4 linked regions of the Candidatus Pseudothioglobus singularis PS1 genome follow. The main gene of each other region encodes a partner of the protein of the gene in region 3 in a complex. Links are inferred from orthologs where the notes say so. Each region holds a gene or a part of one and is shown on either strand. Other genes may lie near its edges. The genes, in order: accC, accB, accD and W908_RS00850.

Region 1 (3,074 bases), 1.5 Mb from region 3 along the record:
TTGCTATGTTCAACATACTGAACTGAGATCTGGCAATAGTTAGAAGATTTAACTGAACGGGTTTCAGGGTAGACACCTTCAGGCAGTATTTTAACAAATTCTTCGTTTTCATAGGCATTTTCGAAGCATGCCAATATATCGATATCTGAGTCTATTAAGTCAACATAAATTGTAGCTTCAATCCCACGACTCATTGGAAGCAAATGAGGGGTAAATGTCAGGCCAACTGGTGATTCAGTCATTGACTCTATTTCTTGTTTGATTTCAGGAAAATGCCTATGTCCACTAACCCCATAAGGCTTAAAGCTTTCAGTAATTTCACAAAAAAGAGTAGCTTGGTTTGCAATCCGGCCAGCACCACTTGTACCTGACTTGCAGTCCGCAATTATATTTGACGTATCTATTAGGTTATTTTGAAGGAGTGGTTTTAATGCTAAAAGAACTGCTGTTGGATAGCAGCCTGGATTTGCAACTAGCCGAGCATCTTTAATGGCATCTCTTTTCATTTCTGGTTGACCATAAACGGCTTCTTTAAGAAGAGATTCTTGGGTATGTTCCATCTTGTACCAGTCAGACCAGGTAGTTGCATTGGTGATCCTGAAGTCTGCTCCCAGGTCAACAACTTTAATATTTTTTTCCAAAAAAAGTGCTGCATTGTTCATTGCAACGCCATGTGGTGTAGCAAAAAATACAATGTCGCATTCAAATAGCCTATTATCATCAGGAAGAAGATAAGTTAGCTCAGATATTCCATGCATATTAGGAAAAACTTCAGAGATCTTTCTGCCCTCAAGCGCTCTTGAGGTAATTGCATGAACCTCTGCGTTGGGATGTTGATGTATGATTCGTAAAAGCTCAATGCCAGTGTAACCTGAGCCCCCAATTATTCCAACTTTGATTTTCATTTTTCATCTCCAAGCATCTTTTCAAGATAGTGTATATTCATCCCACCTTTTTGAAAAACCTTGTCAACCATAATTTTTCTTTGAAGAGGAATATTGGTTTTGATGCCATCTATCACCATCTCATCAAGCGCATTTTGCATTTTTATAATCGCATTAATTCTATTATCGCCATATGTAATCACCTTCCCAATCATTGAATCATAGTGGGGCGGCACATTATATCCGTTGTAGATATGAGAGTCTATCCTAACCCCGAGACCACCTGCAGCATGATACTGGGTAATTTTTCCAGGAGAAGGCATAAAGCTCTCGGGGTCTTCTGCATTAATTCTGCATTCAATTGCATGGCCACGGATTTTTATATCACTCTGCTCATAAGACAATTTGTCCCCACCAGCGATTAAAATTTGTTCTCGAACAATATCAACGCCCGTAATCATTTCTGTTACGGGGTGTTCAACTTGAACCCTAGTGTTCATTTCAATAAAGTAAAACTCATCATTATCAAAAAGAAACTCAAAGGTACCCGCACCACGGTAATTAATTTTTTTACATGCTTCAGCACAAATATTGCCAATCTTATTTCTAAGTTCTGAAGAGATTCCAGGAGCTGGAGCTTCTTCAACTACTTTCTGATGCCTCCTTTGCATAGAGCAATCTCTCTCACCAAGATGAATAGCGTTGCCATACTGGTCAGCAAGGACTTGTATCTCAACATGGCGAGGTGTTGTCAGAAATTTTTCCATATAGACTTCACCATTTCCAAAAAAGCTTAATGCTTCAGACTTTGTAAGTTGAATTGAGTCAGCCAAATCTTTTTCTTCTTCAACGACTCTCATGCCTCGACCACCACCACCGCCCGAAGCTTTAATAATTATTGGTAGACCAATTTCTTTTGCAATTTTAACGCTTCTTTTTTCATTGTCATCAAGTGCACCATCAGAACCTGGCACACAAGGAACACCTGAACTTTTCATTGCTTCAATAGCAGCAACTTTGTCACCCATAACCCTTATGTTTTCAGCTCTAGGACCAATAAATATAAAGCCACTTTGTTCAACTTGATCTGCAAAATCAGCATTCTCTGAAAGAAAGCCATAGCCAGGATGAATTGCATCAGAGTGGGTCAGCTCAGCAGCACTAATAATTGCTGGAATGTTTAAGTAGCTTTTGATTGATGGGTGGGGACCAATACATACAGCTTCATCAGCTAGCCTAACATGCTTTAAGTCTTTATCTGCAGTTGAATAAACAGCAACTGTTTGAATGCCAAGCTCCTTACAAGCCCTAAGAATACGCAGAGCAATTTCGCCACGATTTGCGATTAAAACTTTTTTAATTGAGCTCATTCTACAACTATTAGTGATTGTCCAAATTCAACTGCTTCACCATCTTTAACAAGAATCTCAATCACTGTCCCAGATTGGTCAGACTCTATTTGATTCATTATTTTCATTGCCTCAATAATTCCAACTGTATCTCCCTGATTGATTTTTTGTCCAATTGACACAAATGGTTTTGCCGTTGGAGATGGGGCAGAATAGAATGTTCCAACCATTGGAGACGTTACAGATTGGCCAGTTTCTTGAGGCTGTTCATTTGGGCTTGCTGTTTGAGAGGTGGGAGCGGAGCTAACTGGAGCTTGCTGCTGAACAAAAGATTGGATTGGATGCTGGGCAGGAGCTGGGGAGTTGCCATATCTTGAGATTTTTACGGACTCTTCACCCTCCTTAATTTCAATCTCTGACATTCCAGATTCTTCCAGAAGCTCCATTAATTTTTTAACTTTTCGAATATCCATTGACACTCCTTTTTATTTTATTAACTGTTATTTAAAACTTAAATATATCAAACTAGCTTGCAAGCTATAAATGTTATAAGTACATGTTTTGGCTTAGAAATATTAAATATAAGCCTAAAGATGTGATTCTTTATTAAGTATTACGTTTCAGTATTTTACCAGCTATATAGGAAAAAATAGCCACATTTAGAGGCATTTAGAGGAAAATGGGCTTACAACGAATTTATGTTATTTATGTGTTTTGTAAGCTCTGCTGCATTCACTTCACCAATAATTCTCTGATCCCTCAATTCTTTTCCATTCTTGAAAAATAAGATTGCGGGTGGTCCAAAGAGAGAGAACCTTGATAATATTGACTGACTAAAGGT
Region 2 (2,714 bases), 1.5 Mb from region 3 along the record:
GGCGGTGCAAGTCTTTTTGCCATGGGTCTTGGCATGGGTGTGCCACTAATAATAATTTGCGGCTGGGGCGTCAATACACTTCCAAAAGCAGGGGCATGGATGGAAAACGTCAAACGAGTCTTTGGGTTTGCAATGATAGCTGTTGCCCTTTACCTTTTAGATCGAATCTTATATCCTTTTTTATCACTTATTCTTTGGGCATTATTATTTTCAGTGGCACCAGTTATGCTTGGTGTTTTCAAAAATTTAAATAAATCAATTTCTCCTCTAAACATCCTATTCAAGCTACTTTCTCTGGCCGTTCTAGCTTATGGATTTATGTTATGGTTTCTTGTTGCAAAGGGAAATGGAGATGTTCAGCAACCACTAGATTCAATCATATATGGTGATAAGATTGATATATCAAATAGCATCAAATTTCAAATAATTAATGATGAAGAGCGTCTCGATAATTTAATTTTAAGCACTAATGAAAACAACAAAATGCTTGTTATTAAATTCTATGCCGAATGGTGTATAGCTTGCAACAAGATGGAAAGGGTAGTTTTTACAGACACTCTTGTCAGTCAATCACTTAGAGGCTCTCAAGCCTATACAGTTGATGTCACTGATAATAACACCTTTAGTCAGTCAATATTATCAAGGTTCTCTCTCTTTGGACCACCCGCAATCTTATTTTTCAAGAATGGAAAAGAATTGAGGGATCAGAGAATTATTGGTGAAGTGAATGCAGCAGAGCTTACAAAACACATAAATAACATAAATTCGTTGTAAGCCCATTTTCCTCTAAATGCCTCTAAATGTGGCTATTTTTTCCTATATAGCTGGTAAAATACTGAAACGTAATACTTAATAAAGAATCACATCTTTAGGCTTATATTTAATATTTCTAAGCCAAAACATGTACTTATAACATTTATAGCTTGCAAGCTAGTTTGATATATTTAAGTTTTAAATAACAGTTAATAAAATAAAAAGGAGTGTCAATGGATATTCGAAAAGTTAAAAAATTAATGGAGCTTCTGGAAGAATCTGGAATGTCAGAGATTGAAATTAAGGAGGGTGAAGAGTCCGTAAAAATCTCAAGATATGGCAACTCCCCAGCTCCTGCCCAGCATCCAATCCAATCTTTTGTTCAGCAGCAAGCTCCAGTTAGCTCCGCTCCCACCTCTCAAACAGCAAGCCCAAATGAACAGCCTCAAGAAACTGGCCAATCTGTAACGTCTCCAATGGTTGGAACATTCTATTCTGCCCCATCTCCAACGGCAAAACCATTTGTGTCAATTGGACAAAAAATCAATCAGGGAGATACAGTTGGAATTATTGAGGCAATGAAAATAATGAATCAAATAGAGTCTGACCAATCTGGGACAGTGATTGAGATTCTTGTTAAAGATGGTGAAGCAGTTGAATTTGGACAATCACTAATAGTTGTAGAATGAGCTCAATTAAAAAAGTTTTAATCGCAAATCGTGGCGAAATTGCTCTGCGTATTCTTAGGGCTTGTAAGGAGCTTGGCATTCAAACAGTTGCTGTTTATTCAACTGCAGATAAAGACTTAAAGCATGTTAGGCTAGCTGATGAAGCTGTATGTATTGGTCCCCACCCATCAATCAAAAGCTACTTAAACATTCCAGCAATTATTAGTGCTGCTGAGCTGACCCACTCTGATGCAATTCATCCTGGCTATGGCTTTCTTTCAGAGAATGCTGATTTTGCAGATCAAGTTGAACAAAGTGGCTTTATATTTATTGGTCCTAGAGCTGAAAACATAAGGGTTATGGGTGACAAAGTTGCTGCTATTGAAGCAATGAAAAGTTCAGGTGTTCCTTGTGTGCCAGGTTCTGATGGTGCACTTGATGACAATGAAAAAAGAAGCGTTAAAATTGCAAAAGAAATTGGTCTACCAATAATTATTAAAGCTTCGGGCGGTGGTGGTGGTCGAGGCATGAGAGTCGTTGAAGAAGAAAAAGATTTGGCTGACTCAATTCAACTTACAAAGTCTGAAGCATTAAGCTTTTTTGGAAATGGTGAAGTCTATATGGAAAAATTTCTGACAACACCTCGCCATGTTGAGATACAAGTCCTTGCTGACCAGTATGGCAACGCTATTCATCTTGGTGAGAGAGATTGCTCTATGCAAAGGAGGCATCAGAAAGTAGTTGAAGAAGCTCCAGCTCCTGGAATCTCTTCAGAACTTAGAAATAAGATTGGCAATATTTGTGCTGAAGCATGTAAAAAAATTAATTACCGTGGTGCGGGTACCTTTGAGTTTCTTTTTGATAATGATGAGTTTTACTTTATTGAAATGAACACTAGGGTTCAAGTTGAACACCCCGTAACAGAAATGATTACGGGCGTTGATATTGTTCGAGAACAAATTTTAATCGCTGGTGGGGACAAATTGTCTTATGAGCAGAGTGATATAAAAATCCGTGGCCATGCAATTGAATGCAGAATTAATGCAGAAGACCCCGAGAGCTTTATGCCTTCTCCTGGAAAAATTACCCAGTATCATGCTGCAGGTGGTCTCGGGGTTAGGATAGACTCTCATATCTACAACGGATATAATGTGCCGCCCCACTATGATTCAATGATTGGGAAGGTGATTACATATGGCGATAATAGAATTAATGCGATTATAAAAATGCAAAATGCGCTTGATGAGATGGTGATAGATGGCATCAAAACCAATATTCCTCTTCAAAGAAAAA
Region 3 (2,860 bases):
AGAGTCAATCAGATATTTTTGTCGCTCTTCATCAACAAGTGTCATTAGGCCTTTACCAATTTCGTTATCACTTAGAAATGAGTCACTCACAATAACTTCTGTATCAACAATAGCTGCGCCAATGCCATAAATATCATATTTTTTCATTAACTTAGAACTCCAAATTGATTAATAAATAATTTATACTTTGAGTAGAGCTGGAATTGGAAAACTCACAGACTCTTCTGTACCACCGAGCTCGATAACTTCAGATCCACCATTAGACACTAGAAATGAAACAACCTCCTGAACCAATATCTCAGGCGCTGATGCTCCTGCAGTTATGCCAATAGAACTAATACCATCAAGCCATTCAATATCAATATCCTCAGGACTATCAATTAAATAAGATGGTTTACCTTTATTATCAGCAATTTCTTTAAGGCGATTTGAATTTGAAGAATTTTTTGACCCAATTACAATAAGGATTTGAGAATGCTTAATGACCTCTTTAACTGAGTCTTGACGGTTTTGAGTTGCGTAGCAAATATCACTCTTTTTAGGGGACTGAATATTAGGAAATTTTACTTTCAAGGCATCTACAATCTCATTTGTATCATCGACTGATAGGGTAGTTTGAGTTGTGAAAGAAATATCTCTGTCTTTTTGCAGATCTATTTTCTCAACGTCACTTATTGATTCAACCAAGGTGATATTATTATTTTCAGTTGCCTGCCCAAGAGTTCCTTCTACTTCGGGATGCCCAGCATGTCCAATAAGAATAACCTGATGATTATATTTTTGGCGACGTGTTACCTCTTTATGTACTTTTGTAACGAGTGGACAAGTAGCATCATAGATGATAGCGGAGATACCATTAGTCTCTTTTCTAACAGCTTGCGATACGCCATGTGCACTATAAATGACCACACTCCCACTTGGAACCTCAGAAATTTCATCAACAAATATAGCCCCTTTATTTTTAAGGTTCTTTACAACATATTTATTATGGACTACTTCGTGACGAACGTAGATTGGAGGTCCATGTTTTTCAATGGCACGCTCAACAATCTCGATAGCGCGATCAACTCCTGCACAAAAACCCCTCGGATTTGCTAAATATATCTTCAAAATTTAATACACAATAGTTAAAAAAAATTAACTAGCTGATGCTGGATGAAGCGCAGAGAGTATTTGAAAAATTTTATTTCTAAGCTCTGATCGAGGAACAATCATATCAATAGCACCCTTCTCAAGCAAAAATTCACTTCTTTGAAAACCCTCTGGTAACTCCTCACGAACCGTCTGCTCAACCACTCTCGCTCCTGCAAAACCAATTCTTGCGTTTGGCTCTGCAATTTGTATGTCACCGAGCATCGCAAGACTAGCAGAAACACCTCCCATCGTTGGATCAGTTAAAACTGAAATGAATGGTATTTTATTATCAGATAGTAACTTCACCGCAAGAGATGTTTTAGACATCTGCATTAATGAGAAAAGTCCTTCTTGCATTCTAGCACCACCACTTGCCGAAAAACAAACTAAAGGCTGATTATTCTTGATAGCTAGATGAGCCGCTCGAACAAACTTTTCACCCACTACGGAGCCCATTGACCCGCCCATAAAGCTAAAATCAAATGCAACTGTGACAATTGGCATGCCCTTTAAAAAACCAGATTTTGCAATGAGTGCATCTTTTTCTTTAGTCTTTTTTTGTGCATCTTGATAACGATCTTTATATTTCTTTTGATCTTTGAACTTAAGAGGGTCGACTGATTGAATATTTGGAGCTATCTCAACTTGATTCTCCATATCAAGAAAATCTTGAATGCGCCTTCTGGCAGAAATTCTTAAATGGTGATTACACTTTGGACAGACATATAGAAGGCGTTCAAGTTCCTCTTGATAAAGAACCCTATTGCACTCAGGACATTTGCTCCAGAGTCCTTCTGGAATATTTTTTTTAGCATTCTTGCCAATCGATGGCATTATTTTTTCTAACCAACTCATACTATGCCTTAGTTAAGTAATTGCACTCGAGATTTCTTTTGCTAAATTTCCAACTTTGGTAACCATTTTATCCTTATCAGATGCGAGCTCTTCGACAATAGAGACAAGGGCACTTCCAACTATCACTGCATCAGCATTTTCACCAACCTGTTTTGCAGTGTCAGCATCTTTTATACCAAAACCAACACCCACTGGAAGTTGAATATAATTCCTCATTCGTTCAAGGTGATAATTGACCGAGTCAATATCAAGATTTGCAGCGCCAGTTACCCCCTTGAGGGAAACATAATAAATATATCCACTGGCTATTTTCGAAATTTGCTCTAAGCGCTCATCTGTCGTTGTAGGGGCAACCAGAAAAATTAAATCAATCTTATATTTATCCAGCTCCTGTTTAAGATCTGCAGCTTCTTCAGGCGGCATATCAACAACCAAAATGCCATCAACTCCAGCCTCGTCTGCTCTAATAGCAAACTCTTTGTAGCCATAGACTTCAATAGGGTTGGTATAGCCCATCAAAACGATACCTGTCGTCTGATTGTGCTCTCTAAACCTCTCCACTATTGCAAAAACAGAATCTAAGTTGATACCGTCTGCAACTGCTCTTTCATGTGACTTTGCAATGACAGGCCCATCTGCCATTGGATCAGAGAACGGCATTCCCAATTCGATAATGTCGGCGCCACTATCAGCCAAAGTGAAGACAAGAGCCTCACAGCCATCTAACCCACCATCACCAGCAGTAATAAATGGAATGAAGGCGGTCTGATCTTGATCATCAAGTTTTTTAAAGATATTAGAGATTCTTGACATATTGTTATTATTATTATTTATTACGAAATTTTAACATAGAGAGACTCTCACTCTATTT
Region 4 (3,028 bases), 1.4 Mb from region 3 along the record:
ATCATAACATAGACAAAAATTGGAATCAAAACGGTTACTAGAGCCGCGCCTAAACCAACTGCGCCTCTCTGCATCCCCATAAAGTAGGTTCTATAGTTTCCGATCAGAAAAAAAGCCAAAAGAATGCAAATGACAAAGTTTTTTAAACTAATTTTTATAGGAATTTTCATCCATACAAGCAGAGGAAAGGTCGATAAGGCTGATAGAAAAAAACGATACACAACGACTTCATCTTCGCTGATATAAAAAGATAAGTATTTTACAGAGACGCCTGATAAGGCCCATACCAATGGAACAAGAAGCATCACTAGTGTCATTGTTTTTTCAGATTGGAACATCTACATCCTTTTATATTCAATACAGTGCGACAAAAACACCAACAAGAATCATAGTCACGCCAGTCACTTGATTTATCTTCCTGATGCTATCGGGATTTTCAATATAACGTCTAAGTCTAACACCTAAAATATTTGCCAAACTTAAAACAAAAAAAACAGTCAATCCAATTGATACTATCACCTGAACTTCTGTATTTAAAGTCAGATTATTTAAGTCTATAAAGATTGGAAGGAAGGACAGGTAGAAGATAATTGTTTTTGGGTTGGTTACTCCAACAACAAACCCAGCTATTAAAAGCTTTATGACTGAGCTCTTTTTACTTGAAGGTTCAAAACTAATCCCTTTTGAACGGAATTGTTGATAGCCAATAAAGATTAAATATGATGCTCCAAGAATTTTCACATAGAGCATACTCTCATTAATCACCTCAGCTAAGGCATTGAGAGCTAGCATTGCAAGAGCTACATAAATAATATCACCAACTGTGTGGCCTATGGAAACCCAAATTGCAGGGATTGGGCCAAATCGAGTAGAAATCGCCAACACTGCAAATAAACCAGGGCCGGGTGAAATTGCATAAACGAAAGTAGCAATCATCAGAGAAAGTAGGGTAAGCAAATCCATTGCAAGATTATAAACATTGCATCTGCTATAATTATCATTAAATTTCCTTTCACAATAAGTGCATTAAATGAACTTAAACTATTTAGACTTTGAACAGCCAATCGCAGAGCTGGAAGACAAAATTGATGCCCTTGAAAGCATTAAGGATGATGTCGATATTTCCAAAGAGATGGATTCACTTAAATCAAAAAGTGAACTCTTAACAAAGAAAATTTTTTCGTCACTTACTGATTGGCAAATCTCTCAATTAGCTAGGCACCCTCAAAGACTTTATACCTTGGACTACATTGATAATATTTTTGATGAGTTTACAGAGCTATGTGGAGATCGAGCCTATGCAAATGACCATTCTTTGATAGGCGGTATTGCAAAAATAGATGACCTAACATTTATGTTTCTTGGTCAACAAAAAGGCCGATCTACAAAAGAAAAAATTTACCATAATTTTGGAATGACTAGGCCTGAGGGCTACCGAAAGGCACTTAGACTTATGAAGATGGCTGAGAAATTTGGCTTGCCTGTCATTACTTTTATAGATACTCCAGGCGCTTATCCTGGTATTGGCGCAGAGGAGCGCGGACAGAGTGAAGCAATCGCAAAAAACTTATTCGAAATGTCAACTTTAAAAACGCCAATTCTATCGGTTGTGATTGGTGAAGGTGGCTCGGGCGGTGCGCTTGCTATTGGACTTTGTGACACGATGATGATGTTTGAGTATAGCATTTACTCAGTCATCTCTCCTGAAGGCTGCGCATCTATACTATATAAAGATGCATCTAAAGCTCCCATTGCTGCAGAGTCTCTTAAGCTTACTAGTAAGCATTTGAAAAAAAATAAGTTAATTGAAAAGGTGATCCCTGAACCATTGGGCGGAATTCATAGAGACCCTGAAAAAGCCTCTAAATTTCTAAAAAAAGCACTCATCAAAGAGCTTAAAAATCTAGCTGATTTACCTATTGAAAAACTTTTAGAAGATAGGCACGAAAAATTACTTAGCTTTGGAAGATTTAGCGAATAAAGATCCTTTCCTTATAGACAAAAATATTGTCATTGCCTTAAGTGGAGGGATCGACTCAGTGGTCCTGCTCCATTTCTTAAACTCTCATTACCCTGGCAATATAAGAGCAGTCCATATCAATCATAACCTTTCGAAGCACAGCAAAGACTGGTCTTTATTCTGTAAAGAACAATGCCACAAACAAGGGGTTGAGTTTAAAAGCATAGACATTAATATTAAAACTTCGTCTAACATCGAAGAAAATGCTCGTAAAAAACGCTATAATTCACTAAAATCAGAATTATCTAAAAATGAAGTTCTGTGTACTGCGCATCATCAGGAGGATCAATCTGAGACTTTTTTACTTCAACTATTTAGAGGAAGTGGGGTAGCGGGCTTGGCATCCATGCCAAAAATAAAGAGCTTTGCTGACGCATTCTTATACCGTCCCTTCTTAAACATTTCTAAGCAATTAATTGTTGACTATGCAACAAAATATAATCTCGACTGGGTAGAAGATGATAGCAATATTAATTTAAATTTCAAAAGAAATCTCCTAAGATTAGAGTTTATTCCAAAACTTGATTCCAGTTTTAAAGGAGTAATAAAAAATATTTCTAGAAGCGCTTATCACCAGTCTGAGGCATTAAAACTAATAAACGATCTTGCTGAAATTGATATCGAAAAGTTCAATCTTGTCATTAATCATAAAATTCAAGTGCTGCCTTTAACTGAGCTCCCAGAAAGAAGAGTTGCTAATATATTAAGATATTACATTGCACAAAGGGGCTTCTTGATGCCATCCAATAAAGTGCTAACTGAACTCATTTCTGTTTTAAGGGCGAAGGATGATGCCAAAGTGATTTTAAAATGGCATCTTTATGAAGTCAGAAGATATGACAATGAGTTATATTTTTTTGATGGTGAGCCTGATAGATCCAATGAAGATTGCCCTCTCTTTAATAAACTAAAGGATCAAGCTAATTTTACAATTCGATTTCGTCAGGACGGTCAAAGAGTCAGACTCAAGGATAAAAAGCACTCAAGCTCTCTAAAAAAAGTACTTCA

What was found.
Region 1: the proteins of accD (region 3) and accC are in contact, whole or in part, in a solved structure (PDB 8UXZ), measured with the Escherichia coli proteins. The link is inferred for Candidatus Pseudothioglobus singularis PS1 from one-to-one orthologs.
Region 2: the proteins of accD (region 3) and accB are in contact, whole or in part, in a solved structure (PDB 8UXZ), measured with the Escherichia coli proteins. The link is inferred for Candidatus Pseudothioglobus singularis PS1 from one-to-one orthologs.
Region 4: the proteins of accD (region 3) and W908_RS00850 are in contact, whole or in part, in a solved structure (PDB 8UXZ), measured with the Escherichia coli proteins. The link is inferred for Candidatus Pseudothioglobus singularis PS1 from one-to-one orthologs.

What each region holds. Positions count from the first base shown.
Region 1 is NZ_CP006911.1:38,395-41,468, forward strand. Bases 79-3,074 are described here. They hold accC (acetyl-CoA carboxylase biotin carboxylase subunit), read right to left. Parts: upstream 2,255-3,074; coding sequence 902-2,254; downstream 79-901. Other genes in these bases: argC (N-acetyl-gamma-glutamyl-phosphate reductase), read right to left, coding at 79-905; accB (acetyl-CoA carboxylase biotin carboxyl carrier protein), read right to left, coding at 2,251-2,706; dsbD (protein-disulfide reductase DsbD), read right to left, coding at 2,919-3,074. Outside these bases: more of argC, read right to left, coding at 1-78. UniProt on the Escherichia coli protein: This protein is a component of the acetyl coenzyme A carboxylase complex; first, biotin carboxylase catalyzes the carboxylation of the carrier protein and then the transcarboxylase transfers the carboxyl group to form malonyl-CoA.
Region 2 is NZ_CP006911.1:39,373-42,086, reverse strand. It holds accB (acetyl-CoA carboxylase biotin carboxyl carrier protein), read left to right. Parts: upstream 1-986; coding sequence 987-1,442; downstream 1,443-2,714. Other genes in the region: accC (acetyl-CoA carboxylase biotin carboxylase subunit), read left to right, coding at 1,439-2,714; dsbD (protein-disulfide reductase DsbD), read left to right, coding at 1-774. UniProt on the Escherichia coli protein: This protein is a component of the acetyl coenzyme A carboxylase complex; first, biotin carboxylase catalyzes the carboxylation of the carrier protein and then the transcarboxylase transfers the carboxyl group to form malonyl-CoA.
Region 3 is NZ_CP006911.1:1,545,104-1,547,963, forward strand. Bases 64-2,845 are described here. They hold accD (acetyl-CoA carboxylase, carboxyltransferase subunit beta), read right to left. Parts: upstream 1,990-2,845; coding sequence 1,138-1,989; downstream 64-1,137. Other genes in these bases: W908_RS07795 (adenosine kinase), read right to left, coding at 64-147; ispH (4-hydroxy-3-methylbut-2-enyl diphosphate reductase), read right to left, coding at 181-1,110; trpA (tryptophan synthase subunit alpha), read right to left, coding at 2,002-2,802. In the rest of the region: more of W908_RS07795, read right to left, coding at 1-63.
Region 4 is NZ_CP006911.1:173,353-176,380, reverse strand. Bases 56-3,005 are described here. They hold W908_RS00850 (acetyl-CoA carboxylase carboxyltransferase subunit alpha), read left to right. Parts: upstream 56-1,030; coding sequence 1,031-1,981; downstream 1,982-3,005. Other genes in these bases: tilS (tRNA lysidine(34) synthetase TilS), read left to right, coding at 1,962-3,005; W908_RS00855 (LysE family translocator), read right to left, coding at 355-963; W908_RS00860 (DMT family transporter), read right to left, coding at 56-338. Outside these bases: more of W908_RS00860, read right to left, coding at 1-55; more of tilS, read left to right, coding at 3,006-3,028. UniProt on the Escherichia coli protein: Component of the acetyl coenzyme A carboxylase (ACC) complex. First, biotin carboxylase catalyzes the carboxylation of biotin on its carrier protein (BCCP) and then the CO(2) group is transferred by the carboxyltransferase to acetyl-CoA to form malonyl-CoA.